DNA from 4 places in the Nonomuraea sp. NPDC049400 genome. Region 1 is predicted to be linked to each of the others. Evidence: riboswitches for the same ligand, from Rfam matches in the RefSeq annotation. Region 1 holds a riboswitch; each other region holds the start of a gene.
The links. Region 1 has a riboswitch for cyclic di-AMP ahead of ACIBVN_RS11565 (C40 family peptidase). Riboswitches for the same ligand answer to the same signal wherever they lie in the genome.
Positions count from the first base shown of each region.

Region 1 (7,200 bases):
GTCACCCGGCTGCGTGAGCAGCTCGCCGCGCAGAAGAGCGCCGCCAAGGAGGAGTCCGACCGGCTGCGCGAGCAGATCAGGGTGGCCCGCGCGGAGAACTCCGACCTGCGGCGCAAGCTGCACGACGCCCGCGAGCGGGCCAAGGCCGCGGTCCATCACGCCGAGGAGATGGAGCACGCGGCTGAGGAGGCCAGGGCGGCCGCCTCGGCCTCCTCCGTCGCGGGCGAGTCCGAGCTGCGGCGGCTGCGCGAGCGCCTGGCGGACGTGGAGAAGCAGCTCGAGGCCTCGCGCCGGGCGGCCCGCGAGGGCAGGAGCATCGAGGACGCCCGCATCAGGGTGCTGCTCGACGCGCTGCAGGACGCCTCCGCCGGGCTGCGCAGGGAGCTGGCTCTGCCCACGACGATCACCCGGCCCGCCGACTCGGTCGCCGCGATCACCGGCGAGCGGCCCGGCGTGCGCGGCGTGCCCGCACGCGCCCTCGCCGACGACGACCCGCAGCTGCTCGACCAGCTCCTGGCCCTGCCGCAGGTCCATCTGATCATCGACGGCTACAACGTCACCAAGACCGGCTACGGCACCCTCACCCTCGCCGACCAGCGCAACCGGCTGATGACCGGGCTCGGCGGGCTGGTGGCGCAGACCAGGGTCGAGGTGACCGTGGTGTTCGACGGGGCGGAGCTCAACGCCCCCGTGCAGGTGGTGGCGCCGCGCGGGGTGCGGGTGCTGTTCAGCGACCCAGGGGAGATCGCCGACGACCTGATCCGCCAGCTCGTCCGCGCCGAGCCGCCCGGCCGGGCCATCGCCGTGGTGTCGTCGGACCGCGAGGTGGCCGAGTCCGTCAGGCGGATGGGAGCCAGACCCGTTCCGTCTGGCTTGCTGCTGCGCAGGCTGGGGCGGGCCTAGATTACGGACCGGCTGGGTTGGCGCTCCATCACGATTTGCCACGTTTAGGGGATGCCTCACCCGCCACTTCTGTACTATTTCGCCCCAGATATCATCCCTGGGAGGCGACACAGTGAGGTTTGGCAGGATGCCGGTGGCCGCGGGTCTCGCGTTCGGGCTGCTCCTGTCCCCGATAGGCCCTGCCCTCGCTGATCCCAAACCCACACTCCGGCAGGCCAAGGCCAAGCTCGAGAAGCTCAACGACAAGGCCGACAAGGTCGTCGAACAGTTCAACACGGCCAATGAGCGGTACAAGAAGGCCAAGAGCTCCTACACCAAGCTGAACGACAGCTACAAGCGCAAGCTGGCGACCGTCGCGGACCTGCGGGCCGAGGTGATCGGCATGGCCGTCAACAGCTACAAACTCGGCACCGACCTGACCTCCTTGCCCGGGCTGATCGGCACGGACAACCCCGAGGCCCTGCTGACGGCGCTGACGCTGACCGGGCAGCTGTCGAAGGAGCGGGCGGAGAAGCTGGCCGCGTTCGACCGTGAGAACCGCGGGCTGAAGGCCGAGCGCGACAAGGCGGAGGAGGCGCTGGAGGTCGCGGACAAGGAGCGGGACGGCGTCGAGAAGGAACGCGCGGAGATCCTGAAGCTGATCGCCCAGCAGAAGAAGCTGCTGAGGCGACTGGGCGCCTACAATCCCGGCAACCCGAACAGCGTCGGCATCAAGTACAGCGGCCCCGCCTCCGGCAACGCCGCCGCCGTCCTGCGCTTCGCCTACGCCCAGGTGGGCAAGCCGTACATCTACGGCGGGACCGGTCCACGAGGCTATGACTGCTCGGGCCTTACCCAGGCGGCATGGCGCGCCGGCGGCGTGTCGTTGCCGCGTACGACGTGGCAGCAGTGGGCGTGGGGGGCCAACCGCAGGGTCGATTTGAACGATCTCCAGCCCGGGGACCTCATCTTCACCTCGAGCCTGGGCCACGTCGTCATTTACGCCGGCAACGGGGACATCGTCCACGCGCCCCAAACCGGCGACGTGGTCAAAGTCGTCAAGCTCTCCTCCTACGGCGGCCCCATCGTGGGCGTCGTCCGCCCGTAGGCGCGCTTCCCGGTCCTCAAACGGTGAGTGGCTGAACGATCGCGCACGCTTTCTTCTATGCACCATAGTAGATGGCTGCGGCGGGGCAAATGTGAAAAAGGCGACAATCGCGATCTGACAAACGCCTGCGAAAAGAAGTGTGAGCAGTGTCACATTTCGATAACAGAGCCTGGCGCTCCAGCAGCGATTTCCACTCTTACAGACCCCTTTATCTGATCTTTACAGCCCATGTCTCGCTTTGCCGATTCTTGACGGTTCGGCGTAGCTTCTGGCGACGTCGCGGTGAACGAGCCATGTCCTCCGCGAACCCGCATCGGTCCCTACCGATGTGAGACAGATAAAGATCCGCTGGTCACCGCCCCATATCCCCGTATCAACCTCTTGATCGGGCGGTGGCCTGCCGAGTCCGTGCAGCCAGGAGGCACGGAGCCGGGGACCCAGCGATCCCAGTTCCCAGGGATCAGGGGTGAATCGGCGCGTAGACCGCGCCGTAGGGCTACTTCCAGGCCCGAATCCGTCAGCTAACCCGGTAGGCATTCGTGGAAGAGTCAAGGAGAAATCCTGTCTACCTCCCTGCATAACCCCCGTCTGTCCCGCTTTGCCATGAGCGGCGTAGCGCTCACGATGACCGTGACGGCCGGAGGTCTGGTCCTCCATGCCCCAACGGCTCAGGCGGCCACCAGCACGTCGGTCTCGACGGCCAAGGCGGCCACGACCGCCCAGACCTCGACGTCGGCCAAGGCCGCAACGCTGAGGGCGGTCAAGGTGGCCCGGCAGAAGTCCAAGGCCCGCAAGGCTGTCTCAGCCGCCAAGAACCAGATCGGTGACCCGTACCGGTACGGAGGCACAGGTCCTGGTTCGTTCGACTGCTCCGGCCTCGTCCAGTACGCCTGGAAGAAGGCCGGGGTGAAGCTCCCGCGCGTGGCGAGCAGCCAGTTCGCCCGCATCAGGAAGAAGGTCTCCTGGCGGCACCTCCAGCCCGGCGACCTGCTGTTCTTCAACGGGCTCGGCCACGTGGGCATGTACGTCGGCAAGGGCAAGATGATCCACTCGCCGCGGACAGGCGAACGGGTGCGCATCGACAAGCTGGGCGGATGGCGTAAGGCGTCCTTCGTGGGCGCGGTCCGTCCCGGCCTGTGACCAAGCCCCGCCCGAACCCTTTGGTTCGGGCGGGGCTCGTCCTGCTGCGTCGGCTGGTTCGGGCGGGGCTCGTCCCGCCGCGTCGGCGCACACGTAAGCGGCGGATGTGGCCCTTGTGGGGCGACTACGATCGGGCATCGTGTCCAGGTGGGTGAGTCGGCGGGTCGCGGTGGTCTCCATCGTGCTCCTCGCCGTCGCCCCCGCCAGCGCCCCCACCCCCGATTCGCCGGCCCTCCCGCCGGAGGCCCGCCACCTGTGGCGTGACGACGCGGTCGTCGTCCGCGGCGCGCGGTCCGCCGTCGTCGGCCACCACACCCCACCCGGTGAGCTCCGCGAACTCGCACGCAGAGCCGACGTGGCCGGGCAGCGGGTCTCGGACGTGCTCGGCCGGCCAGTACGACCGCTGATCGTCGTTCCCGGCTCCGCCGCGGAAGCGGCCCGGCTGGCCGGGGTGGGGCGGGTTGACGGGCTGGCCGCGATGGCCGACGGCGGCCGGGTGATCATCGTCCCCGAGTTCTTCGCCAAGCTGAACTCCACCGGCAAGGACGTCGTACTGGCCCATGAGCTCACCCACGTCGCGGCGGGCACCGACCGCCTGCCCGTCTGGCTCTACGAGGGGTTCGCCGACTACGTCGGATACCGCGACTCCGGGCTCCCCGTGAGGACCGCCGCCGCCGAGCTCGCCGCCGAGGTGCGGTCCGGCCGTCTGCCGGGTGAGTTGCCCGGATCTGCCGCTTTCGCGGCCGACGGGCGGGATCCCCTGCGGCTCGCGCGGGCGTATCAGGAAGCCTGGCTCGCGTGTCGCTTCCTCGCTGACCGGTTCGGTGAGGAGACCCTGGTGAGGCTCTACCGTGATGCCCGGGCAGTCGGCGTCGACCAGGCACTCGCCGCGCTGGGGCTCTCCGCGGCCACGCTGACCGCACGGTGGCGCGACTACGTGCGAGACCAGCTCGCGTGAGGGGGAGGCTGATGGGCGAACAGCGAGATACGGACGACGTCGAGGGGGTAAGCGCCGGACAGGGGGCGGCGGCAGATGAGGGGTATGGGGAGGGTGTGTCCGTGAACGGGGACGGACCGCGCGAAGCCGCGGATGAGCGGCGGCTGAGGCGGCAGGCGGGGGCGGCGGCCGTGCTGCTCGGCCTGATCATTCTGGCCGTGGCCGCCTTCAGCACCCCTTGGCGCATCCTGGCCTCCGGTCCGCCAGACCCCGCGCGCGACTTCACCGCCGCGCAGATCGCCAGAAGCAAGGCGTTCGACGCGGCCACCACCGTGCCGAGCTACCTGTCGCTGGCGCTCACACTCGTCCTCGCCGGGCTGCTCGTGGCCACCCCGTTCGGCGCGAGGGCGGTGGGCTGGCTCAAGGGCCCCTGGTGGGTACGGGTGGTGCTCGGCGTCGTCGTCATCACCGCCATCGTCGAGCTGGTCAAGCTGCCGCTCGGCATCTGGTTCGAGACGCTGCTGCGCGACTACGGACTGTCCACCCAGGACTGGGGGTCCTGGACCGGCGACCGGCTGAAGAACATCGGCGTCGAGGCGTTCCTGCTCTGCCTCATGCTGCTCGTGCTCGTGGCGCTGGCCCGCAGGTTCAGGCGCTGGTGGATCCCCGCCGCCGTCGGGGCGTTCGTGCTGACGCTGGCGGTGTCGTTCATCTATCCGGTGGTGTTCGAGCCGCTGTTCAACGACTTCACGCCCATGCGGCAGGGTCAACTCCGCACGAGCCTGCTCGCCATGGCGCAGCGCGACGGCGTGCCCGTCGAGGACGTGCTGGTCGCCGACGCCTCGCGCCGGACGACGGCGCTCAACGCGTACGTGTCCGGCTTCGGCGCCACGCGCAGGATCGTCGTCTACGACACGCTGCTCAAGGCCCCGCAGCCGGAGGTCGAGCTGGTCGTGGCGCACGAGCTGGGCCACGCCAAGCACAACGACGTCCTCTACGGCACGTTCATCGGCGCTCTGGGCGCCGCTCTGGGCGCCATCCTGCTGTTCCTGGTGTTCGACCCGGTACGCCGCCGCGCCGGCGTCACGTCGATCGGCGACCCGCGCGCGGTCGGCGCGATCATGGGCCTGATGACCATCGGCTCACTGCTCATGGGCCCCGCTCAAAACCTGGTCAGCCGCCACATCGAGGCCAGGGCCGACCTGCACGCGCTCGACCTGACGCACGATCCGGCCACGTTCGTCGCGATGCAGAAGCGCCTCGCCGTCACCAACGTTTCCGACTTGTCGCCGGATGCGGTGGAATATGTGCTCTATGCCTCCCATCCCTCCAGCCCAGAGCGCATCGCCATGGCCCGCGCATGGGCCAAGCTGAACGGCGTACCAGTGCAGTGACACGTGCCGTGACCGATGCCGCGACCGACGGCGTGCCCAAGGTGCTCATCGTCACGAACGACTTCCCGCCCAGGCCCGGCGGCATCCAGTCGTTCGTGCACGGCCTCGCCCTGCGAACGCCGGGCGTGGCCGTCTACGCGCCCGCCTGGCCGGGCTGCGAGGAGTTCGACGAGCGCCAGCCGTACCCGATCGTGCGGCATCCGACGCGGCTCATGTTGCCGACCCCCGCCGTCGCGCGCCGGGCGGCGCGGCTGGTGGCCGAGCACGGCGCGCAGACCGTGGTGTTCGGCGCGGCGGCGCCGCTCGGCCTGCTCGCGCCGCGCCTGCGCGCGGCGGGCGCGCGGCGCGTGGTGATGCTCACGCACGGCCACGAGGCGTCGTGGGCGAGCGCGCCGGGCTTCCGCGCGGCGCTGCGCAGGATCGGCGCGCACGCCGACGTGGTCACTTACCTGGGCGAGTACACGCGCCGGCGCCTGGTCGCCGCCATCCCCCCCGACAAGCTGGTACGGCTCGCGCCCGGCGTGGACGTCACCCAGTTCCGCCCCGACGCCCCGAAGGCCGAGCTGGGCCTCGACAGCAGGCCGGTGGTCGTCTGCGTGTCGCGGCTGGTGCCGAGGAAGGGCCAGGACCAGCTCATCAGGGCCTGGCCCGAGGTGCTGCGGGCGGTGCCGGACGCGGTGCTGCTGCTCGTGGGCGGCGGCCCCCACCGCAGGACACTGGAACGGCTGGCGGGCGGGCAGGAGTCGATCAGGTTCACCGGCACGGTGCCCGCCGCGGGCCTGCCCGGCTACTACGCCGCCGCCGACGTGTTCGCGATGCCGTGCCGTACCCGGTGGAAGGGGGTGGACGTGGAGGGGCTCGGGATCGTGTTCCTGGAGGCGTCCGCCACCGGGCTGCCGGTGGTGGCGGGCGCGTCCGGCGGCGCGCCCGACGCCGTGCGGCCCGGCGAGACGGGGCTGGTCGTGGACGGCGAGGACGCGGGCGAGGTCGCCCAGGCGATCGTCGAGCTGCTGAGCGACCCCGAGAAGGCCCGCAAGATGGGCGCGGGCGGGCGCGACTGGATCGCCCGCGAATGGGCGTGGGACCACGTGGCCGCCCGCTTCCACACTCTCCTCTAGCCCTTGGTGGCCACCAGCGTCACGAGGGTGTGGAGGGTGATGAGGACCTGCGGCGGCAGGTTTCCGGCGGTGAACACGATCAGCAGCGCCTTCCGCCCGGGAACGCGCAGCCGCGCGATGACGAACGCCGTGAACAACTACGCCTGCCCGTAGTAGTCGAGCTGACGTGTTTGGGCAGCGAGAAGTACCCCAGGCGAGCGGTCTCCTCGTACGGGCGCAGCGACGCGTAGACGGCCAGGATGAGCGGCAGCAACCAGCCCAGGGCCACCAGCATCAGGAAGGCGTGCAGCAGGATCCGCAGCGGCCGCACCGGGCGCCGCGAGGGCGCGCGCCGCTCCTGGGCCGGGGGTGCTGCCTCGAGCCGCACCCGACGAGCGTGGTGGGCACGCCGAACGCGGCGGTCCCCAGCAGGGATGGCGGATGCGCGTCCCGCCAGTTGTGGTGAGCCGGTGTCGGCGGCTTACCGTGTCGGAACCTGTTGGGTTCTTTCACCCGCTGGTGGACATGAAAAGAGCGGGCCCGTCCCGGCACGGGCCCGCTCTCCGGCTTGGGGTTAGTTGACGTCCAGCTTGCGCTGGATGGCGACGAGGACGCTCATCATCTCCAGTTGGGTCGTCTGCA
Region 1 is NZ_JBITMP010000006.1:327,144-334,343, reverse strand. Features, by position in the region: gene ACIBVN_RS11575 (NYN domain-containing protein) at 1-903, shown strand, start outside; gene ACIBVN_RS11570 (NlpC/P60 family protein) at 1,031-1,990, shown strand; cyclic di-AMP (ydaO/yuaA leader) riboswitch at 2,379-2,541, shown strand; gene ACIBVN_RS11565 (C40 family peptidase) at 2,594-3,130, shown strand; gene ACIBVN_RS11560 (hypothetical protein) at 3,270-4,088, shown strand; gene ACIBVN_RS11555 (M48 family metallopeptidase) at 4,190-5,461, shown strand; gene ACIBVN_RS11550 (glycosyltransferase family 4 protein) at 5,494-6,579, shown strand; gene ACIBVN_RS11545 (hypothetical protein) at 6,576-6,716, opposite strand; gene ACIBVN_RS11540 (hypothetical protein) at 7,133-7,200, opposite strand, start outside.

Region 2 (7,200 bases), on a different contig from region 1:
GGTGTCGTCGTGGCAGTGGATGCCGACCCTGGCGCTGGTCTGCACGGCCTCGTGGACGATCTCGGCCAGCTCGTCGGGGAGCATGCCGCCGTTCGTGTCGCACAGGGCGATGACGTCGGCCCCGGCTTCGGCGGCGGTCCTGAGGACCTCGAGCGCGTACGCTGGGTTGGACTTGTAGCCGTCGAAGAAGTGCTCGGCGTCGAGGAAGACTCGCTGGCCCTCCGCACGAAGGTGAGAGACCGTGTCGCGGATCATCGCGAGGTTCTCCTGGAGAGTCGTACGGAGGGCGAGCTCCACGTGCCGGTCGTGGCTCTTGGCGACAAGGGTCACGACCGGCGCGCCGGATTCGCGCAATGCGGCCACCAATGGGTCGTCGGCTGCCTGCACACCGGCCCGGCGGGTCGCGCCGAACGCGGCGAGTTGCGCGTGCTTCAGGTCGAGCTCTGTTTGAGCGCGCCTGAAGAACTCTGTGTCCTTGGGGTTGGCGCCCGGCCAGCCCCCCTCGATGAAGCCGACGCCCAGGCCGTCCAAGTGGCGCGCGACGGCGAGCTTGTCGGCGACGGTGAGGTTGAGCCCCTCCTGCTGTGCGCCGTCACGCAGCGTCGTGTCGTATACGTGGAAGCGGTCGTCGGCCATGAGTCTCTCTTCTCTCAAAAGTTCGCTGGAAAGCAAAAAGACCCCTCACGGACGTGAGAGGTCTGCGCGCTGGCGGTGTCCCTTGTCAGCCAGCGCGCCTGCCGATAATGAGCAGACCGTAGAACATGGTGCCGTCCAGTCTGCCATATGGATTCACCATCTGGCACACCGATCTCACCTCCTGGGACAGTCCGCTACACCGTGACGCCGTCTCCCCCGGTGATGACGCGCTCCAGCGCCGCCGCGTCGAACGCCTCGTTGCCCAGCGTCCGCCCGTCGAGCAGGACCGTCGGCGTGCCTTCGAGCCGGACCTTGGCGCTCTCCTCCACATGAGCCTTCGCGTACGACTGCGACCTGACGCATTCGTCCACCGAGGCGCCCGCCTGTCTGGCCGCCTTGACCAGATCCTCGACGGCGAAGCCGGACGCCTGGCCGTGCGGCGCGGGCTGCATGGCGTACAGCTCGTCCCTGAAGGCGAGCCAGCTTTCCTCGGGGACGCAGCGGGCGGCAGCGGCGGCGCGGATGGAGTTCGAGCGCATGGGCTCGTCCCTGAAGATCGTCACGGGGTGGAAGACGACCTTGACCTTGCCTTCCATGGCCAGTTTCCTGATGGTGGCGTCTACTCTGGTGTGCAGTTCCTTGCAGACGGGACAGTCGAAGTCCTCGTACACGTCGAGCACGGGAGCCTCGCCCGAACGGTCGGCCAGGACCATCGAGCCGTCCACCTGCCGGGCCAGCCGCACCCCGTCGGACGACTCGCCCGGCTTCGAGAACGCCAGCACCCCGAGTACGGCGATGGCCACGCACGCGAGCGCCACCGCCAGCAACCGCTTCATCATCAGCCCACTCTCACCTCATTGATCGCGCAAACCCTACCCGATACCGGAAGAATGGCTACATGAAGGCATATCTTCTCGACCCCTCCGTCGCACAGTACGTCTTCGCCCACTCCACCTCGCCCGACTCTCTGCTGGAGGAACTGGCGAAGGAGACGGCCGAAGCCACGGGGAACGCCGCGGAGATGCAGATCTCCCCCGATCAGGGCATCTTCCTCACCATGATCACCCAGCTCGTGGCCCCCCAGGTGGCCGTCGAGGTCGGGACGTTCACCGGCTATTCGTCCGTGTGCATCGCCAGGGGGTTGTCCGGCGGGCGGCTGCACTGCTTCGACGTCAGCGAGGAGTGGACGTCCATCGCCCGCCGCTACTGGCAGAAGGCCGGGGTGGCCGACCGGGTGACGCTGACGCTCGGGCCCGCGCTGGAGACGCTGGCCGCCTTCGACCAGCCCATCGACCTGGCGTTCCTCGACGCCGACAAGGGCAACTACCCCGGCTACTACGAGCTGCTCATGGAGCGCCTGCGGCCCGGCGGGCTGATCGTGGCGGACAACACGCTGCGCAGGGGGCACGTGGCGGACCCGGCGCACAACGAGGTGACGACCGTGGAGATCAGGCAGTTCAACGACCTGGTGATCGAGGATCCGCGGGTGACCGTGCTCATGCTGCCCGTGGCGGACGGGATGACCTTGATCAGGAAGAACTAGCGCAGCGCGTCCTTCGCGGGGCCGGCGTCGGCACCGGAGTGGCCGGGTCCCGGGAGACCCGGCCACCGCGGGTTAGGCGATCTTGTGGATCCAGTTGTGCGGGTCGGGGCGGGCGCCGTACTGGATGCCCACGAGGTCCTCGCGCACCCGCATCGTCACGGGACCCGGCGTGCCGTCGCCGATCGTCCAGGAGCGGTCGGCGCCCCGCACCGAACCCACCGGCGTCACCACGGCCGCCGTCCCGCACGCGAACACCTCGGTGAGCTCACCGGACTCGCACCCCGCCTGCCACTCGTCGACCGAGATGAGGCGCTCCTCGGTCTCCAGACCCAGATCGCCGGCCAGCTCCAGGATCGACTCCCTGGTGATGCCGGGCAGCAGGGTGCCGGTCAGGGCAGGGGTGACGAGCTTGTCGCCGAAGACGAAGAACAGGTTCATCCCGCCCATCTCCTCGACGTACTTGTGCTCGTGGGCGTCCAGCCACACCACCTGGTCGCAGCCGTTCTCCACCGCCTGCCGCTGCGCCACGAAGGCGGCAGCGTAGTTCCCGCCGCACTTGGCGAAGCCCGTGCCGCCGGGGGCGGCACGCGTGTACTCGGTGGACAGCCACACCGAGACCGGCTTGACGCCACCCGTGAAGTACGAGGCCGCCGGGGAGGCGATGACCAGGTACTTGTACGACTTCGACGGGTAGTTCACGCCCAGCCCCGCCTGGGTGGCGATCATGAAGGGGCGCAGGTAGAGGCTGTGGCCCTCGGTCGTGGGCACCCACTCCTTGTCGGTGTCGACAAGGAGCTCGAGCGACTCCACGAACGTCTCCTCGGGCAGCTCCGGCATGGCCATCCGGACGGCCGAGCGGTTGAAACGGGCGGCGTTCGCGTACGGGCGGAACGTCACGATCGAGCCGTTGACCTGGCGATACGCCTTGAGCCCCTCGAACAGCTCCTGCGCATAGTGGAAGACCGAAGTGGCCGGGTCGAGCGAGAGCGGGCCGTACGGCATGAGCTTGGCGTCGTGCCAGCCCTGCCCTTCGGTGTAGTCGATCGAGATCATGTGATCCGTGAAGATCTGCCCGAAACCGGGGTTCGCCAGTACCTGCTCCCGCTCGGCCGCGGTGCGAGCGTGGTCGGATAGCTGCACGTCGAAGCTGAGCTTCTGAGCGATGGTCATGACGGAGGTCCTTCTCTCTGCGAAATCTGCCCAAATCTACAGAAGACTGCGGATAGGCGGTGGCGGGTGGCACTGCTCGCAAGCAGCCCCGTACTTCTTATTGTCTCGCTATATGGGATGGCAAGCGGCCGATGGGGTGGTTAGGCCGTTTGGACGCGAAAAAGCGCCCGGCGGTCCTCTGCGGACCACCAGGCGCTTGCGGGGCTAGGCGGTCCCTAGCCGGATACTCGCGCGGTGATGTCGTCACCGATCTCGTGAGTGGTGCGGCCGGTCCAGCCGGTCAGCCGCTCGAGGATGTCGTCGGCGACCGCCTGCTCGACCTTGGCCGCCTCGGCGTGCAGCCCGAGGTGGTCGAGGAGCATGGCGACGGACAGGATGGTCGCGGTCGGGTCGGCCTTGCCCTGGCCGGCGATGTCGGGCGCGCTGCCGTGCACCGGCTCGAACATGCTGGGGGCGGTCCGCTCGGGGTTGATGTTGCCGCTGGCCGCCAGGCCGATGCCGCCGGCGATGGCCGCGCCGAGGTCGGTGATGATGTCACCGAACAGGTTGTCGGTGACGACCACGTCGAACCTCTCGGGCTGGCTCACGAAGAACATCGAGGCCGCGTCGATGTGGCAGTAGTCGGTCGTGACCTCGGGGAACTCCTCCGCCACGCGGTTGACCGTGCGCTGCCAGAGGTCGCCGGCGTAGGTGAGCACGTTGGTCTTGTGGACGAGGGTCAGCTTCTTGCGGGGGCGCGACTTGGCCTTCTCGAAGGCGTAGCGCACGACGCGCTCGACACCGTGGGCGGTGTTGAGCGACTCCTGGGTGGCGATCTCGTGCGGCGTGCCGCGCCGCATGACGCCGCCGGTGCCCGCGTAGAGGCCCTCGGTGCCCTCACGGACGACGATCATGTCGATGTCTTCTGCGGGCGTGTCGGCCAGCGGGGTCTCCACGCCGGGGAACAGCTTGACCGGGCGCAGGTTGACGTAGTGGTCGAACTCGAAGCGCAGCCTGAGCAGCAGGTCGCGCTCGAGGATGCCCGGCGGGACGCTGGGGTCGCCCACGGCGCCGAGCAGGATCGCGTCGTAGCCGCGCAGCTCCTCCAGCACCGCGTCGGGCAGGGTCTCGCCGGTGCGGTGATAGCGTGCGGCGCCGAGGTCATAATGCGTGGGCTCGATCTTCGTGCCCACTGCCTCCAGGACCTTGAGGCCCTCGGCCACGACCTCGGTGCCGATGCCATCACCGGGGATGACTGCCAGACGGATGTTACGCGACTCCATGAGCCGTACCTTACCGCGTCGTCTCGACTGACGAACACTCCATCTCATCTATCGGACTTCGGTTCTCATTTCCCGGACGTCCGTTTTGCCCCTATTGCCATCCTTTGACCGTTTCGTTAGAGTCCGTCGAGCCTAATCCACGCAGCGGTTGCGTGGAGCCGGGGACCCACTTTCCCCCTGGGGCGAATCGGCACCCCCATGCCGTAGGGCTACTTCCAGGCCCGAGCCCGTCAGCTAACCCGGCCGGCCGCATGGAAGGACAGACCCCTGTCTCGCATTGCCATTGCCCTGGCGGCGGGCGCCGTCGGGCTCATTCTGGCCACCCCCGCCCAGGCAGCCCCCAAGGACGACCCCACCACTCTGACCGACCCCACCACCCTGACCGGCGCGGACATCAAACGCATCCGGCAACAGCAGGCGCCGAAGCCCGCCTGGAAGATCGCCCTCAATTTCGCCATGAGCAAGCGCGGCACCCCGTACGTGTGGGGCGGCGCCAGCCCGAGCGGATATGACTGCTCCGGGCTCATGCTCAGGGCGTACCAGCACGGGGGGATCGAGCTGCCCCGCACCGCGCGCGAACAGTACGCCGCGTTCGACAAGAAGATCGCCTGGAAGGACCTCAAGCCCGGCGATCTGGTCTTCTTCCACAACCTCGGGCACGTCGGGATGATCTCCCGCCCCGGCTACATGGTCCACGCGCCGCGCACGGGTGACGTGGTCAAGGAGGAGCGCCTGAACGCCTGGCGCAGGAACTCCTTCGTGGGCGCCGTCCGCCCCGACCCCAAGGGTGTGCGCCTCTGGGGCAAGCTGAAAGAGCAGCTCAGCGCCCCGGCGCCCGCCACGCTCAAGGCGACCGTGTAGGAGGCGCGCCGCACGTCAGCAAGGCGACATCGAGACGACGGCGCCCGTCTCCGCACTGTGCGCGGGAAATAGCTCGTCAAGCGCATCGGCGGCGTAGCCGTGGCGCTGTCGTCATCGATCGTCGCCCCTGCGCGGGGCGGCGGCGCGCACAACGCGGCCTTGCTGGGCGCGCTCGCGCCGGCGCGCGCGGCGTTAGCGTTGAGGCATGGCGCCAGAAAAGGTGCAACTCACCGAGGAGAAGGCGACGCTCCTCGCCACCCTGTACGGACGCGCGCTCGACGCGAGATCACGGCACCCGATTCTCGGCGACGACATGGCCCTCGAAGCGGTCGGCAGGATCGACTTCGACTTCCGCAAGACCGGCATGAGCCCCGCCCTGGCCGCCGCCGTCGCGCTCAGGGACCGCTTCATCGACCGGTGGGCCGCCGCGTACCTCGCCACGCACCCCGAAGCCACCGTGCTCCACCTGGGCTGCGGCCTCGACACCCGCTTCTACCGGCTGGCGCCGCCGCCCACCGTCCGCTGGTACGACGTGGACTATCCCGAGGTCGTCGAGCTGCGCGGCCGGCTGTTCCCCGAGCGGCCGGGCCACCGCGTGATCGGCTCGTCGGTCACCGACCTGAAGTGGCTGGAGCAGGTCCCGGACGACGCTCCCGCGCTGGTCGTCGCCGAAGGTCTGGTCTACTACCTCCACCCGCACGACGGCCGGGCACTGCTGCGGGCGATCGTGGACCGCTTCCCCGGCGGGCAGGTCGTCTTCGACGCCATGAGCAGGCTCGGCGTCCGGCTGCAGAAGCTCAACAGGCCCGTGCGGAAGGCCGGGGCCACGCTCCACTGGGGCATCGACGGCCCCGGCGAGCTGGTGTCGATCCATCCGAGGCTGCGCTGCGTGAGCGCGGTGAGCGCGTTCGACATCGGCGGGTTCGACCGCCTGTCGCCGCCGCACCGGATCTCGGCCTGGGTCGCCGGGGCGATACCGGGCGTGAAACGGTCGGCGGTGTTCTACCGGCTCGAGTTCTGAGGAGCCCCGCCGTTGTCCCGGCGGTCCAGGGCGGTCTGCACGGCCTCCGCGGCCTCGTCCTCGTGCTCTTCCGAACGGTTCCAGGCATACATCTCGTACATGTGACTCATCTCATTTCGCGAGCGTTCCAGAGGGACGTCGGACTGCGTTTCATTGCCGAACCCGTTCGGAGGGCTGTGATGGATGTCCTCGCTTCGCTGCGGATCCATCACAGCGCAAATCCGACCGAGCCTGCTCTCGCAGGGTCCGGATCACGGACCGGGCGAATGGGACTTACTGGCCGACACACAACGCCACTCACCGCGGCGAGTCGTCGACCTGCCCTAACAGGCCCCGCCGCGGCAGGTAATAAGTACGAGAACCTGGCGCATTTCCAGTAACAGTACCTCAGCAATCTCGTTGGATGTCCTACTATCTCGCATGCTGAGACGCAAAGGGCCGCCACCCGGAACGATCCGGGTGGCGGCCCCAGGGCCGGAAAGGGCGGTCAGTCCTCCAGATCCACCGAGCGGCCGCTCTCAGCGCCGATCTCGCTCACGATCTGGTCGATCACCTCGGCCGGGATCGCCGAGTCGACGGTCAGCGCGATGAGCGCCTTGCCGCCCTTGGTGGAGCGGGCCACCTGCATCGAGGCGATGTTGACGCTGTGCTCGCCGAGGAGGCGGCCGACCACGCCGACGATGCCGGGACGGTCGGTGTAGGTGAAG
Region 2 is NZ_JBITMP010000028.1:140,934-148,133, reverse strand. Features, by position in the region: gene cimA (citramalate synthase) at 1-636, opposite strand, end outside; gene ACIBVN_RS36180 (DsbA family protein) at 831-1,475, opposite strand; gene ACIBVN_RS36175 (O-methyltransferase) at 1,535-2,179, shown strand; gene ACIBVN_RS36170 (branched-chain amino acid aminotransferase) at 2,252-3,349, opposite strand; gene ACIBVN_RS36165 (3-isopropylmalate dehydrogenase) at 3,565-4,611, opposite strand; cyclic di-AMP (ydaO/yuaA leader) riboswitch at 4,731-4,875, shown strand; gene ACIBVN_RS36160 (C40 family peptidase) at 5,068-5,472, shown strand; gene ACIBVN_RS36155 (class I SAM-dependent methyltransferase) at 5,678-6,493, shown strand; gene serA (phosphoglycerate dehydrogenase) at 6,981-7,200, opposite strand, start outside.
Region 2: another riboswitch for cyclic di-AMP. It lies ahead of ACIBVN_RS36160 (C40 family peptidase); the one in region 1 lies ahead of ACIBVN_RS11565 (C40 family peptidase).

Region 3 (7,200 bases), on a different contig from region 1:
GCGGCCGCCAAGGCGATGCTCGACCAGCTCGCCTGGTGGGGGCACACGCTGCGCGAGGCCAGGGCCGCGCGCCCGTACGGGGTGTGACGCACGTGAGGTTCCCCGTGTTCGGGCTGATGCTCGGCATGTTCCTGGCCATGCTGGACGGCCTCATCGTGGGCACCGCGCTGCCCACGATCACCGGCGAGCTGGGTGGGGTCGACCGGCTGTCGTGGGTGGTGACCGCGTACCTGCTGGCCACGGCCGCCACCACCCCCATCTGGGGCAAGCTGGGCGACCTGTACGGGCGCAAGGGCATGTTCATGGGCTCGATCGTGATCTTCCTGGCCGGATCCATGCTCGCCGGCCTGGCGCGGGACATCGATCAGCTCATCGCCTTCCGTGCCCTCCAGGGGCTGGGCGCGGGCGGGCTGATGGTCGGCGCCCTGTCGATCATCGGCGTGCTGGTGCCGCCCCGCGAAAGCGGCAAAGTGCAGTCGATGGTCGGGGTCATGATGCCGGTCGCGTTCATCGGCGGGCCGCTGCTCGGCGGCCTGCTCACCGACCAGCTGAGCTGGCGGTGGACGTTCTACGTGAACGTGCCGGTCGGCGCCGTCGCCCTGCTGGTCGTGGGCTTCGGGATCCGGCTCAGGAGCGAGCGGGTCAGGGCCAGGATCGACTACCTCGGCGCGATGCTGCTGACCACCGGCATCGTGGCCCTGACCCTGCTGGCGAGCTGGGGCGGCACCGCGTACGACTGGTGGTCGCCGCAGATCCTGGGCCTGGGCGTGGTCTCCGCCGTGACCCTGGTGGCGTTCGTGCGCGTCGAGCGGCGGGCCGAGGAGCCGGTCATCCCACCCAGGCTGTTCCGTGACCGCAACTTCGCGCTCGCGCAGGTCGTCAGCTTCCTGGTCGGCGCGGTGATGATGGCCGTGATGTCCTACCTGCCGCAGTACATGCAGTACGTCCAGGGCGCCTCGCCCACGGCCGGCGGGATGCTGCTGCTGCCGCTGATGTTCGGCATGCTCGGGGCGCAGCTCGTCACCGGCCGCCTCATCAGCCGCGACGGCCGGTACCGCAGATATCCGATCCTCGGCGGCGGCGTGCTCGTGGCGGGCGTTGTCGTGCTCACCTGGCTGGGGGCGAGCACGGGGACGGCGCTGGCCTCCGCGCTCACGCTGGTCTCGGGGGTGGGGATGGGACTGCTCACGCAGAGCACCCTGCTGCTCACCTTGAACAGCGCCGAGCCGCGCGACATGGGCGCGGCCGGCGGGACCGTCACGCTGCTGCGGACCATCGGCGGATCGCTGGGGATCGCTCTGCTGGGCGCGATCTACGGGAGCCGCATGGAGGCCGGGCTGGCCGGTCGGCTCGGAGCCGGGACCGCCGAGCGGCTGGCCGGGGGCGGCGGGCTCACGCCCGAGCTGGTGTCCACGATGCCGGGAGCCGTACGGGACGCCGTGCGCGAGGCGGTCAGCGGCGGGCTGCGGGGTGTGCTGGCGGGGGCCGCGGTCCTGGCCGTGATCGCGTTCGCCGCCGCGTGGTTCGTGCGGGAGGTGCCACTCCGTACGGAATCTACAACGTAAAGGCGGCCAGCTGGTCGAGAAAGGCCCGGGCCGCCGGGGCGCAGTCGGCCGCCGACGGGACGGCCAGGGCCAGGGAGCGGGTCATCGCCGGTTCGAGCGGTCGCGTGACGACGGCGCCCAGGTCGGCGGGCAGGCCCAGGGTGGGGACGATGCTGACGCCCAGCCCCGCGGCCACCATCTCCAGGATGGCGGCGGGGCCGCTGGCCTCGAAGGCGATGTCGAGCCGGACCTGGGCGGCCAGCGCCGCTCCCATGATCAGCGGGCGGCAGCCCGCGGTGGTGAGGATGAACGGCCGACCGGCCAGGTCGGCGAGGGTGATGGCCGGGCGGGTGGTCAGGGGGTGGCCGGCGGGCAGCACGGCGACCATGTCGTGGGTGCTGAGGTGGACGGTGTGCAGGCCGGGGGCGGGGAGGGTGACCACGCCCACCTCGGCGGCGCCGCGGTGCAGCCATTCGCGGATGTCGTCGTCCACCCCCTCGAACAGGCGGACCCGTACCTGGGGGTAGCGGTCGGTGAAGGCGCGCAGGAGCCTGGCGATGAGCGTGCCGGTGGCGCTGGGGAGGCTGGCCAGGCGCAGCTCGCCGGTGATCTGGCCGGCGGCGGCGGCCACGTCGGCGCGGATGAGGTCGAAGTGGCGCAGGGTCTCGCGGGCCCGGGCGAGCGCTGCCTGGCCGGCCTCGGTGAGGGCGATGCCGTCGCGGTGGCGTACGAACAGGGCGGCGCCGAGCTCGCGCTCCAGGGTGGCGATGGCGCGGCTGACGGCGGGCTGGGACATGCCGGTGTAATCGGCGGCGGCGGTGAAGCCGCCGTGCTCGGCGACCGCGACGAGCACCCGGAGCTGCGCCAATGTCATACCGGCATACCTTAGTTGGTATTTGACCGTGAGGGTGGCAGAACATCATGGTTATGGCATGTCCAAGCGAATGACGGTCGAGGTCGACGGCCGGATGGCCAGTTATCTGACGGCGGGCGAGCGGGGCCCGGTGGTGTTGCTGCTGCACGGCACGTATTGGAGCCGGGTCTGGGAGCCGGTGATCGACGATCTGGCGGCGGCGGGTTTGCGGCCGGTGGCGGTCGATCTGCCGGGGCTGGGGCGTTCCGAGGGGGAGCTCACGGCGGAGACGGCGGCGGTGCCCGCGCTGGCGGCGTGGGCGGGGCGGTTCGCGGCCGCGGTGGGTGCGCGGGCGCCGCTGCTGGTGGCGGGGCACGACATCGGGGGCGCCGTCGCGCAGCACCTGCTGGTCGAGTCGGAGGTGGCGCGGCTGGCTCTGGTCAATTCGGTCACGTACGACTCGTGGCCGGTGTCCAGCGTGGCCCGTTACCGGGATCCCGCCATGGTGGCGGCCACGACCGTGGAGGAGTTGCTGGCCGCGCGCCGCAAGGCCGTCACGATCGCGCTGGGCCGGCCCGCCTCCGAGGCGGAGCTGGCCGATTACCTGGATCCGTGGCGTGACCTGCGGGTGGGCCGGTCGTGGATGGCTCTGGCGGGCGCGGCCGACAGCCGCTACACGCTGGACCTCGTCCCCGCGCTGAAGGCGGATGAGACGCCGAAGCTGCTGGTGTGGGGTGCGGATGACCCGTTCCAGGAGGTCCGGTACGCCGAGCGCTTCGTCGCGGAGATCCCGAACTGCACGCTCGTGCGCATTCCCGGGGCGGGCCACATCCCGATGGAGAACGACCCGGCAGGGGTCGCGCGGGCTCTGGCGGACTTCTTCCTCTCGTAAATCCCGCCGGCTCAGCTCGTGCGGCGGGCGCGCCTGCGGGCCACGACGGCGACGACCGCCAGGAGGGTCAGGGCGGCGGCCAGCGGCAGTGCGGGGCCGACGTGCAGGTGGAGTGCGGCGCCGGTGAGGGCGCCGAGGAACATCGCCACGACCGACGCGGACCTGCGCAGGGCCGCCCGGCCCGGGGTGTCGGCGGCCAGGCCCGTGAGGGTGGTGGTGAGGACGTTGGTGACCAGGTCGGGGACCGCCAGCGCGCGTACGGACGCGTTCTGCAGGCCCATGCCGTACGCGAGCAGCCCGATGAGCGCCGCCCTTGCACCGGTGTGATCGTGTCCTGCCACCAGGGCCACGGTGAGGGCGGCGGCGACCAGCAGGGCATGTGCGGCGGTGGCGGCGGCGAACGCGCGCCGGGCTTCGCTCGTCCGTCTGGTCACACGCCCGGCGGTCCAGGCGCCCGCCCCGAACGCCGCGAGGGCCAGGAGGGAGGCCCATGTCGACAGCTCCTGGTCTCCGGCCAGGGCGAAGCCGAGGAAGACGATGTTGCCGGTCATGTTGCCCACGAAGACGCGGCCCAGACCGAGGAAGCTGATGGCGTCCACGAGGCCGGTGACGAGGGCCAGGAGGATCAGCAGGGCGGGCAGGACGCCGTGCGGGTTCCCGCCGCGGGGGAACAGCCCGTCGGCGACCCACCGGAGCCCGCCACTCACGGGCGCCCCGCGGTCTCGGCTCCCGGGCGGGGGCTGGGTCTCATGGCCGGCTCCTTGGCGAGGTTCGCGCGTGGCTGCCCCAACCCCCTTCCCCCGGAGGATGGCGGGATGCGAAGAGCGCGCGCCCCCGGAGGGGACGCGCGCTCGTGTGGTGAAACGGGGTCAGCCGGCGTACTCCGGGTAGCCGTAGCCGACGACCTGGGACTTCGGACGGACGCGCTCCTCGACCTTGCCGTTGCCGGTGTTGCCCTCGACGGTCGAGATGGTGCCGTCGCCGTTGTCCTTCTCGACGAACCCGACGTGCTCGATGTCGTCGAGACTCTTGCTGCCCTTGAAGGAGAAGAACACGACGGCGCCGGGCTTGGCCTCGGTGCCGAAGCGGTGGTTGGCCTGGAACCACTTGGCGTGGGCGACGGTCCAGGCGTCCCAGCCGATCTGCGGGCGGGCGCCGGTCTGCTCGCCGACCCAGGAGATGAACATCGCACACCACGGGGCGTTGATGTAGTCGGCGCGCTTGCCGCCGTCACGGGCGATGGTCTCCGCGGCGCGCGGCGAGTTGGCGTACCACTTCTGGAACTTGGTGCCGCCGCCGTAGGCGTTCTCGGAGATGCCGACCTGGGCCTTGGCGAGGTCCAGGACCTGGGAGGCGGTGACGTTGACCTTGGTCTCCCTGGACTTGGCGTGGTCGTCTTGCGTGGCCGCGGTGGCCGGCTGCTGCTCTGTGGCGGCGGCCGTGCCCATGTGGGCGCCGAGCCCGGAGGCCAGGACGGACGCGCCGAGCACGGCGCGGGCGATGTTGGTCTTCGTGGCAGCGGTAAAGCGGAACTTGGCCATCGAGGCGGTTACTCCTTGCTTCCATGCCGCTTACCGGGTTAGCTGACGGATTCGGGCGTGGAAGCTGCCCTACGGCACCGAAGTGCCGATTCACCCCATTAGGACGTGGGTCCCCGGTTCCGCCCGGAGGCGGATTCAGCGGTCACAGGACGGTCCTGTGATGTGTGTCGCGATGGTCGGACATTGCCGGACAAACCGGACGAATGTCTCAAGAATGCCTCAAATGTAATGCATAAGGCAAGAGGCTACAAATCTGTAACGACCCAGCTAGGCGAGTTGCCCCCGGGCCGCGGCCAGGAGCCCCATCATGGCGAGGGACTCATCAAGCGGCATGACCGAGCTTTCGGTCCTGCCTTCGGCCGTTGCGGCGCGGACTTCGCGGAGCTCCCCGGCGTAACCGTTGTCCGCCGGATCGAGCACATGCTCCTCCGGCTCCATGGAGGGCCCGGAGAGCAGAATCCGCTGCGGCGCCCAGAACGGTGCCTGGATGTCCGCCCGCATCTGAGTACCTACAACACAGGCATGGTTCGGGTAATTCCCGAGCAACGAGGTTTCTACGAGAGCCCGCCTGCCGCCGGGGTAGAGCAAGATCCCGCCCGCCTCCGCGTCCACGCCGTTGGGCGCGAGGGAGCCGGTGATCCGCAGGTCAGAGGGCATGCCGAGGAGCAGCTGAGCCAGGCCGAACGGATAGATCCCGAGGTCGAGCAGGGCCCCGCCGCCGAGCTCCGGCGCCCACAGCCGGTGGACCGGATCGTAAGGTTTGGCAAAGCCGAAAGTGGCTTGCACGGAGCGGATGTCGCCGAAGCGCTCGTCGGCCGCGATCTTCTGGATGAGGGGGTTGAAGCGCATCCACATGGCCTCCATGAGGAACACGCCTGCCTCACGTGCCAGCCGTACCATCTTCTCCGCGTCGTCCACGGTGGCGGCCAGCGGCTTCTCGCACAGCACGGCCTTGCCCGCGGCGATGGCGGCCTCGGCCACCTGCAGATGCTGGGCGTGCGGCGTCGCGACGTAGACGGCGTCCACGGCCGGATCGGCGCACATCTGCTCATAGGAGCCGTACGCCGACTCCGCGCCCAACGTGGCGGCCAGCGCCTGCGCCCGGCCTAAGTCCCTGGACCCGACGGCGGCCACCCGCATCCCGGGCTCGGCCACGATGGCCGCTCCCACGGTCCGCGCTATACCGCCTGTCGCCGCGATGCCCCACGCAAAATCCCGCACGTGGGAGATCGTAGACGAATCACGTCATGTTGAACGTGTCGGGATCGGGGCCGAAGCGCCGGCCCCTGTTCAGCGCGCCGATGGCGGCCATGTCCTCGGGATCGAGGATGAAGTCGAAAACGGCGATGTTCTCGGCGATCCGCGACGGGGTCACGGACTTGGGGATGACGACGTTGCCGAGCTGCAGGTGCCAGCGGAGCACGATCTGCGCGGGCGTCTTGCCGTACTTGCCGGACAGCACGGCCAGCGCCGGGTCGTCCAGCAGCCCCTGGCCCTGGCCCAGCGGGCTCCACGCCTCGGTGAGGATGCCGTTGGCCTCGTGGAAGGCGCGCATCTCGCGCTGCTGCAGGTACGGGTGGAGCTCGATCTGGTTGATCGACGGGACGATGTCGGTCTCGTTCATCAGCCGGGTCAGGGTGGCGATCGTGAAGTTGGAGGTGCCGATGGCCTTGGCCCGCCCGTCACGGTAGATCTTTTCCATCGCCCTCCACGCCTGCACGTACTTGTCCTGCTGCGGCACCGGCCAGTGGATGAGGAAAAGGTCGATGTAGTCGAGGCCGAGCCGGGCCAGGGACTCCTCGAAGGCCGCCTCGGCGCGTCCGTGGTCGGCGTTCCACAGCTTGGTGGTGACGAAGACCTTCCTGCGCGGCAGCTCCGATTCGCGCACGGCCTGGCCGACGCCCTCCTCGTTGCCGTACGCGGAGGCGGTGTCGACGTGCCGGTAGCCGGCCTTCAGCGCGGTCGTGACGGCCTGCGCGGCCTCTTCGGCGGGGACCTGCCAGACCCCGTAGCCGAGCTGCGGGATGTGCACGCCGTCGGTGTTGAGCAAGAGCGAGTTCATACTGCCCATTGTTCACGTCGCGTTTCTGGGGGCTTAAGGCGGCGGGGCTAGCTTGAAGCGGTCGTGAACGGGCCATCACCCGGCTGGGAGGAGCAGGAGTGGTCGAACAGGCGTCGGCCTGGGTGGAGTCCCCGCTCCAGATGCTGTGCGCCGTCGAGGCCCACTACGCAGGGCTGCTGGGCCCCCGGACGGTCGTCGTGCCGCGCTCGGGCCTTCGGCCGCTGAAGGCCACGCGCCGGGAGCTGAGGTCTCTCGGGCTGCCCGACGGCCTGGAGCTGGCCGAGCCGCGCGAACGCATGCCCAGGCGC
Region 3 is NZ_JBITMP010000052.1:46,867-54,066, forward strand. Features, by position in the region: gene ACIBVN_RS48715 (NADPH-dependent FMN reductase) at 1-87, shown strand, start outside; gene ACIBVN_RS48720 (MDR family MFS transporter) at 93-1,565, shown strand; gene ACIBVN_RS48725 (LysR family transcriptional regulator) at 1,555-2,418, opposite strand; gene ACIBVN_RS48730 (alpha/beta fold hydrolase) at 2,477-3,289, shown strand; gene ACIBVN_RS48735 (YoaK family protein) at 3,301-3,996, opposite strand; gene ACIBVN_RS48740 (CHAP domain-containing protein) at 4,159-4,830, opposite strand; cyclic di-AMP (ydaO/yuaA leader) riboswitch at 4,843-4,981, opposite strand; gene ACIBVN_RS48745 (Gfo/Idh/MocA family protein) at 5,098-6,051, opposite strand; gene ACIBVN_RS48750 (aldo/keto reductase) at 6,071-6,892, opposite strand; gene ACIBVN_RS48755 (hypothetical protein) at 6,991-7,200, shown strand, end outside.
Region 3: another riboswitch for cyclic di-AMP. It lies ahead of ACIBVN_RS48740 (CHAP domain-containing protein); the one in region 1 lies ahead of ACIBVN_RS11565 (C40 family peptidase).

Region 4 (7,200 bases), on a different contig from region 1:
CGGCTCCGTCGAAGAACAACTCGACCACCGACGCCGTGGTACGCGCGGTCGCGCGCGCCTCCTGTGCCGACACGTCCAGCACCCGCGCGCCGAGAACGGCGACGGCGACGGACATGCCGAGCAGGAAACCCCCGAGTGACACCGCGTTCGTCCGTACCACCGAACGCCCCGCTAACCCCATAACGCACCCCGTTCCGCCCCCCGGCACGGTGACAACGGCCGGCGGCGGGGAAAAGTGCCGCCCAGGCTCGGACGCCGGCGGGCGAGGCGGCGGGAGCGTCTCCGGACAAGCAGAAGGCCCCTCCCGCTCGGGAGGGGCCTTCTGACCTGGTCGGGGCGACAGGATTTGAACCTGCGACTTCTTGCTCCCAAAGCAAGCGCGCTGCCAAGCTGCGCCACGCCCCGCCTCGTCGAGTGCGCATGCGCTCCGGGACTCCGGTACGCTTACGCCCTAACGACCGGATGAAGTCTAGACCAGAGTTCGACCGGTTCGCGCGGACGTAGCTCAATGGTAGAGCCCTAGTCTTCCAAACTAGCTACGCGGGTTCGATTCCCGTCGTCCGCTCCAAAGGCGAAAGGCCAGGTCAGCCCCATGAGGCGACCTGGCCTTCGTGATCTCTGCTACTTCTTCTCGATCTTTTGTGCCCGATGCCTGCTTCCGCGTTCCTTCCGTGCCCCTTCGGCGCCTGCTGCGGTGCGGGTCGATAACCAGTTGGAACGTGTAGGGCCAGCCCTCTAGTGTGGCGCGGTGGCCACTCAGATGATCGTGCTCAATGGCGGCTCCAGCTCGGGCAAGTCCGGGATCGTCCGGTGCCTGCAGGCGATCCTGCCGGATCCGTGGCTTGCCGTCGGAGTCGACACCATGGTCGAAGCGCTGCCCGCCTCCATGCGGGGATCGGATGCGGGGATCGAGTTCGCCCCCGACGGCCAGGTGATTGTCGGGCCGGAGTTCCTGGTCTTGGACGCGGCGTGGACGGCGGGGGTCGCCGCGATGGCCCGCGCGGGCGCTCGAGTCATTGTGGATGACGTGTTCCTCGGCGGGGCGGCATCCCAGGAACGGTGGCAGAAGGCTCTTGTCGGGCTGGACGTGCTCTGGGTCGGCGTCAAGTGCGACAGCGCGGTCGCCGCGGGCCGTGAGATCGCCCGGGGCGATCGTGTCGGGGGAATGGCCGCATTGCAGGCAGAGGTGGTCCACGAGGGCGTGGTCTACGACCTGGTGGTGGACACCACGCATACCGAGTCGCTGGTGTGTGCGCAGACCATCGCCGCCCGGGTGCGGCGTTAGGGCCGGCATGACGGGGGCGGCGGCTTCATGATCTCGGCAGGTGGTTCGGCTTATACTCCGGGAATGGTGCCAGCGAAGGTCTGCGGAGTCCCCACCCGGCACGAAGGCGATCCGGATCGGGTGGCCGTCCTGCTTCCTGGCGCGGCCTACGTGCCGGCCCGCCCGCTCCTCCACTTCGCCCGCGCGGTGCTCGCGCACCACGGGTGGACCGTGCAGGAGGTCTGGTGGGAGCCGCCCGCGGGTGGCGCCCTCGCCGAACGTGAGGCGTGGGTCGTCGAGCGGGCGCGCGAGGCCGTGGAGGCGGAGAGCGCCGGTCAGGTGCTGCTGGTGGGCAAGTCGCTCGGCTCGCTCGCCGCACCGTTCGCCGCCGAACGGGGCCTGCCCGCCATCTGGCTCACCCCGTTGCTCACCATGGAGTCCGTCATCGGGGCACTGCGGCGGAGCGAGGCTCCCACGCTGCTGGTCGGCGGGGCGGCCGACAAGGCGTGGGACGGTGAGGTCGCGCGGGGCCTGGGGCACCCGTACCTCGAGGTCCCGGACGCCGACCACGGTATGGAGATCTTCGGGGACCCGGTCGCCTCGGCCCAGGTGCTCACGGATGTGACGGAGGCCATGCACCGGTTCGTGGCGGGGCTGCGCGCGTAGGCATGCGTTGGCGAGCGATCTCCCGCGACGCCCTCGTCGAGGAACTGGCGGAAAGGATCGCCGCGCGGCGGGGATGGGTTCGGGTGGCCGTGGACGGCGCGCCGGCCGCGCGTCCCGAGACGTTGGCCGACGAGCTCGTCGCGCCGCTGCGGCTGCGCGGGAGGCCCGTGCTGCGCGTGTCGGCGGGTGACTTCCTGCGGCCCGCGTCGCTGCGGCTGGAGCACGGCAGGACCGACCCGGACGCCTTCTACGAGGACTGGCTCGACGCCAAGGCGCTCACCAGGGAGGTCCTCGAGCCCCTGGACCCGGGCGGCTCGGGGCAGGTGCTGCCGCGGCTCTGGGACAGCCGCATCGATCGGGCGTACCGGGCGCCGTACCAGGAGTTGCCTCCGGGAGGGGTGCTGATCGTCGACGGGACGCTGCTGCTCGGGCGGGGGCTGGCGTTCGAGGTGAGCGTGCACGTGTGGCTGTCGGTGGGGGCGCTGGAGCGCGCAACGCCCGAGGACGAGCTGTGGCGGCTGCCCGCCTATGAGCGGTACGAGCGGGAGGCACGGCCCCAGCAGGCCGCCGACGTCGTGGTCAGGGCCGATCACCCGGACCGGCTCGCCGTGCGGCTGACGCCGGACGGCGGCGCGTAAGCGGCGCAGACAAAGGAGGGTGGCCGCCGGGAAAGGCGGCCACCCGATCAACGCGCCGTGGGGCGCTTGCCGTGGTTAGCCTTTTTCTTCTTGCGTGCCCTGCCCTTGCGTGCGCGCCTGGCCATAGCTCGCCTCCGATGATCGGCCGGAACCAGAGCGTCTCCCGCCTGCCCTGACCAGCGCAAGCGCACCACGCGAACTAACATTCCCCAACAATTCCGTGTCATAATTTGGTGGAATCTGTTGGAAGGAGCGGGTGTGCTCGCACAGCAGCGTCAGCAGACGATCCTCGAACGCGTGCGCAGCAACGGCGGAGTCCGGGTCGCGGACCTCGTTCGCGAGCTCGGCGTCTCCGACATGACGATTCGCCGCGACCTCGAGGTGCTGGCCGAGCGCGGGCTGCTGGAGAAGGTCCACGGCGGCGCCACCGCCCTCGGTCCGGGCTCGACCGAGGAGCCGGGCTTCACCGCCAAGTCGGCCCGCCAGCAGCAGGAGAAGGAGGCCATCGCGCGGCGCGCGGCCGGCCTCGTCAGGCCGGGCACGGCCGTGGCGCTCTCGGCGGGGACCACCACGTGGGCGCTGGCCCGCCACCTGATCGGCGTACCCGAGCTGACGGTGATCACCAACTCGATCCCCGTCGCCGAGGTCTTCCACCGGAACCCGCGTTCTGACCGCACGGTCGTGCTGACCGGCGGTGTACGCACGCCGTCCGACGCCCTGGTGGGCCCGGTGGCCGTGGCCGCGATCCGCCGCCTGCACGTGGACACGCTCTTCCTCGGCGTGCACGGGATGAGCGTGCGGGCCGGGTTCACCACGCCCAACCTGCTGGAGTCGGAGACCGACAGGGAGCTGGTGGCGGCCGCCACCAAGCTGGTCATCCCCGCCGACCACACCAAGTGGAACACGGTCGGCATCAGCACGATCGCCGAGCTGAGCGAGGCCGACGTGGTCATCAGCGACGCGGGACTGCCCGAGGACGCACGCACGGAGCTGGCCGAACGGGCCGGAGAACTGATCATCGCGGAGGGCTCGCCTTGAAGCGCACCATCACCCACCTGGCCGACGGCCGAGAGCTGATCTACTTCGACCGGCGGGACGACGCCGACAGGAGCGCGATCGACCGGCGCATGCTCGACCCGCGGCCGGTGGCCTCCGAGCTGCGTTACGACCCGCTGACCGAGGAGTGGATCGCGATCGCGGGGCACCGGCAGACGCGCACGTTCCAGCCGACGGGCACGGCGAGCGAGTGCCCGCTGTGCCCGTCGTCGGACACCCGGTCGTCGGAGATCCCGGCGCACGACTACGACGTGGTGGTGTTCGAGAACCGGTTTCCCTCCTTCTCCGGAAATTTCGGGACTTATTCGGAAGTGGGTGGCTTGAGCGAGGTGCGGCCGGGAGCGGGGCGGTGTGAGGTGGTCTGCTTCACCTCTGAGCACTCGTCCTCCTTCTCCCGGCTCTCCACCGACCAGGTGGAGCTGGTCATGGAGGCGTGGGCCGACCGCACGGCCGAGCTGTCCGGGATCGAGGGCGTGGAGCAGGTCTTCTGCTTCGAGAACCGGGGTGAGGAGATCGGCATCACGCTCGCCCACCCGCACGGCCAGATCTACGGCTACCCGTACGTCACGCCCAGGACCAAGCTCCAGCTCGCCGCCGCCAAGCGGTACTCGAAGGGCAACCTGTTCGCCGACGTGCTGGCCGCCGAGCGGGCCGAGGGGACGCGCGTGGTGGCCGCCAACGAGCTGTGGACGGCGTTCGTGCCCGCCGCCGCACGGTGGCCGTACGAGGTGCACATCTACCCGCACCGGCAGGTGCCCGACCTGGCCGCGCTGTCGGAGGCGGAGCGCTCGGCGTTCGCGCCGCTCTACACCTCGGTGCTGCGGGCCTTCGACGACCTGTTCGGCGTCGTGATGCCGTACATCTCGGCCTGGCACCAGGCGCCCGTACGGCAGGACCGTGAGCTCGCGTACCTGCACCTGGAGCTGTTCAGCATCAGGCGGGCGCCGGGCAAGCTCAAGTACCTGGCCGGCTCGGAGTCGGCGATGGGCGCTTTCGTGAACGACGTGCTGCCGGAGGAGGCCGCGCGTATGATTCGATCACAAGTAGATCACTATCAGATTTCTTATTAGGGTCGCATTACTCGTGATCTACCACTAACATCCCTTTTGCACCGGCTGTAACGGCCGTTGCGCGCCTAATCCCGGGCGTGTCGCCCGGGAGCCGGGGACCCACCTAGTTCTGGGGTGAATCCGACCACGTGTCGGTAGGGCACCTCCGCGCCCGAACCCGTCAGCTAACCCGGTCGGCAGAGGGAGAGGAACATCCACGTGGCGGCTGCGTCCCCCGTGCGCCTTGTCATCGGTCTCATCACCGCCGCGGCCGTCGCAGTCCTGCCGGTGACCGCGGCGTCAGCCGCGCCCAAACCGTCGGAGGCCGAGCTCCGCGCCCAGCTCAAGCAGCTCAACAGCAAGGTCGACAAGCTCATCGAGAAGTACAACCTCAAGCGTGTCGAGCTGGCCAAGGCGCGGGAGGCCGCCAAGGTCGCCAAGGACCGCCTGGCCGCCGCGGAGCAGGCGGTGGTGGCGGCCGAGCAGCGGGTCGCCGACATCGCCAGGATGCGCTACCAGAGCCACGACCCCTCGCTGCCCGCCTTCCTGCTGCCCACCAACGGCGGCGCCGTGGCCCTGCTGGAGCAGCTCACGGCCGAGCAGCAGGCCGTCGTGGACGGTGTGGCCAAGGCCCGCGACGAGAAGAAGAAGGCCTCCGACGAGGCCGCCGCGCTCGCCACCCAGATCAGCGCGGACGCCAAGGACGTGGCCGAGCAGCGCGAAGACGCCCAGGACGTCATCAAGGACATCCAGAAGAAGCTCCAGGACCTGGTGCCGTTCGGCCCCGGCCGCAACACGAACGGCAGCTGGGCCCCGGAGCTGCCCACGGGCTCGGACAACATCACGGCCCGCACGCGGCTGATGAAGGCGCAGGTGGAGAAGAACTTCAAGCTGCCGTACGAGGTGGGCTGCTTCCGCTCCGGCTCCAGCGGCGAGCACCCGCTGGGGCGGGCCTGCGACTTCATGATGAGCACCGGCGGGACGACGCCGTCGGCCGTCAACAACGCCCTGGGCGACCGCATCGCGGAGTGGGCACTCAAGAACAAGGACAAGCTCGGGGTCAAGTACGTGATCTGGAAGCAGCGCATCAACATGGGCTCAGGCTGGCGGGCCATGTCGGACCGGGGCAGCATCACCGAGAACCACTACGACCACGTGCACATCTCGATGAACTAGAAATGGGACGAATCGCATCTAATGAGCTATTCGCTCACTTGCAGATGGCGTTTACCCACGGGACCGTCGACCACACCGGTCCAGCTGGCAACGACCTGGCGGAGTTGATCCGTCGACAGCAGGACCTCTTCGCCGCGCGCCATGAGCCAATCGAAGGGTGAGAAGGGTGGCTGTGGAGGGGGCCGCTCATCTGGTTCTGTCGGATGGTGTGGTGCCCTTGCGCCCGGCAGAAGCCGTGTTCGAGGCGATGCTGGCTGGATGGGAGCGGCAACAGCGGGCCCGTCTGCTGGCGACCTCGACGATTCGAACACGGGTGGATCGTGTCCGCCGGTTTGCTCTGTTCACCGGGACGTCGCCCTGGTCAGGGGCTGTGAGGGGACGTCGATCGCCCTCGGGCGCCCTCGGGCGTGGTCAGCGCAGCGCAGCGAACGCGCCGCTGGGCGTCTTGCGCAGCCAGCCCCGCTCGGCCAGCCGTTTCAGCTTGGCCCGCACGCCTCCCACCTGACCCGACTCGAAAGGCAACCCAGCTGCGCGCAGATCGCCTTGCAGATCACCCGACCGTCGGCGGTGCGCACCGCCTCCAGCAGCGCCTGGTAGTCGACGGCAGCTCGTGTGCGCTCGTGGCGCGCTCCCGGTGGGGGATCAGCAGCCCTCGGGGGCGGCTCGGCCACGCGCCGGGCCGGCAGCGCCACCCGGTACATCGGCACCACCTCGATCTCGCCGCCGCCGTCGCCTATGTTCTCGGTGTCGTCATGGGCGGCCTGAGCTGCCCGAACAGGCTCTCCCTGCAGCTCGTCTTCGGCCAGCAGTTGGGCGATCACCTGCTCGGCCTGTTTGGCCAGTTCCGTGCGACGCGCGGTGAGGCGTTCCAGAAGCGACACCGTACCTCTACCGCGGTCATTCACAGACGGCGCAATTCCCGCGCAAAGGATCATCGTGAACGCGATCATCCGGACCGTGACGGATCATGAAACGTGCGTGATCCCTCAGGCAAACGATCATCCGCACTGAACCCCTGGCACCACCAGGAAGAGCACGTCCAGCGGAGCTCACACCAGGCCCTTGACCTGCCACTTCAATAGGGACCAACCCAATCGTGGCGTCTCCGGAAGGGATAGGCAAACTAGCGGACGAACCTGCCGACCCTGTCCAAGGTGTCGGTTGTGAGGTCGGCGGGCCCGAGAGCAAGGACCTCGCCCCGGAACGACCGAACCTCCACGAAGCTCTTCGGCGTCGAGACCGCCAGCCGGCGCAGCAGATTCCCCGCCCCCTCCAGCGTGCCGGTCTTGAACTTGGCCCGTCTCAACGTCTCCCGATCACCCATCCCCTCGAACGGCCCGCTCGCGCTCCG
Region 4 is NZ_JBITMP010000008.1:13,005-20,204, reverse strand. Features, by position in the region: gene ACIBVN_RS13745 (hypothetical protein) at 1-142, opposite strand, end outside; tRNA gene ACIBVN_RS13740 (tRNA-Pro) at 329-405, opposite strand; tRNA gene ACIBVN_RS13735 (tRNA-Gly) at 495-568, shown strand; gene cpt (chloramphenicol phosphotransferase CPT) at 749-1,285, shown strand; gene ACIBVN_RS13725 (hypothetical protein) at 1,349-1,930, shown strand; gene ACIBVN_RS13720 (uridine kinase) at 1,933-2,568, shown strand; gene ACIBVN_RS13715 (50S ribosomal protein bL37) at 2,616-2,693, opposite strand; gene ACIBVN_RS13710 (DeoR/GlpR family DNA-binding transcription regulator) at 2,827-3,606, shown strand; gene galT (galactose-1-phosphate uridylyltransferase) at 3,603-4,694, shown strand; cyclic di-AMP (ydaO/yuaA leader) riboswitch at 4,747-4,887, shown strand; gene ACIBVN_RS13700 (coiled-coil domain-containing protein) at 4,893-5,849, shown strand; gene ACIBVN_RS13695 (hypothetical protein) at 6,326-6,799, opposite strand; gene ACIBVN_RS13690 (WGR domain-containing protein) at 6,973-7,200, opposite strand, start outside.
Region 4: another riboswitch for cyclic di-AMP. It lies ahead of ACIBVN_RS13700 (coiled-coil domain-containing protein); the one in region 1 lies ahead of ACIBVN_RS11565 (C40 family peptidase).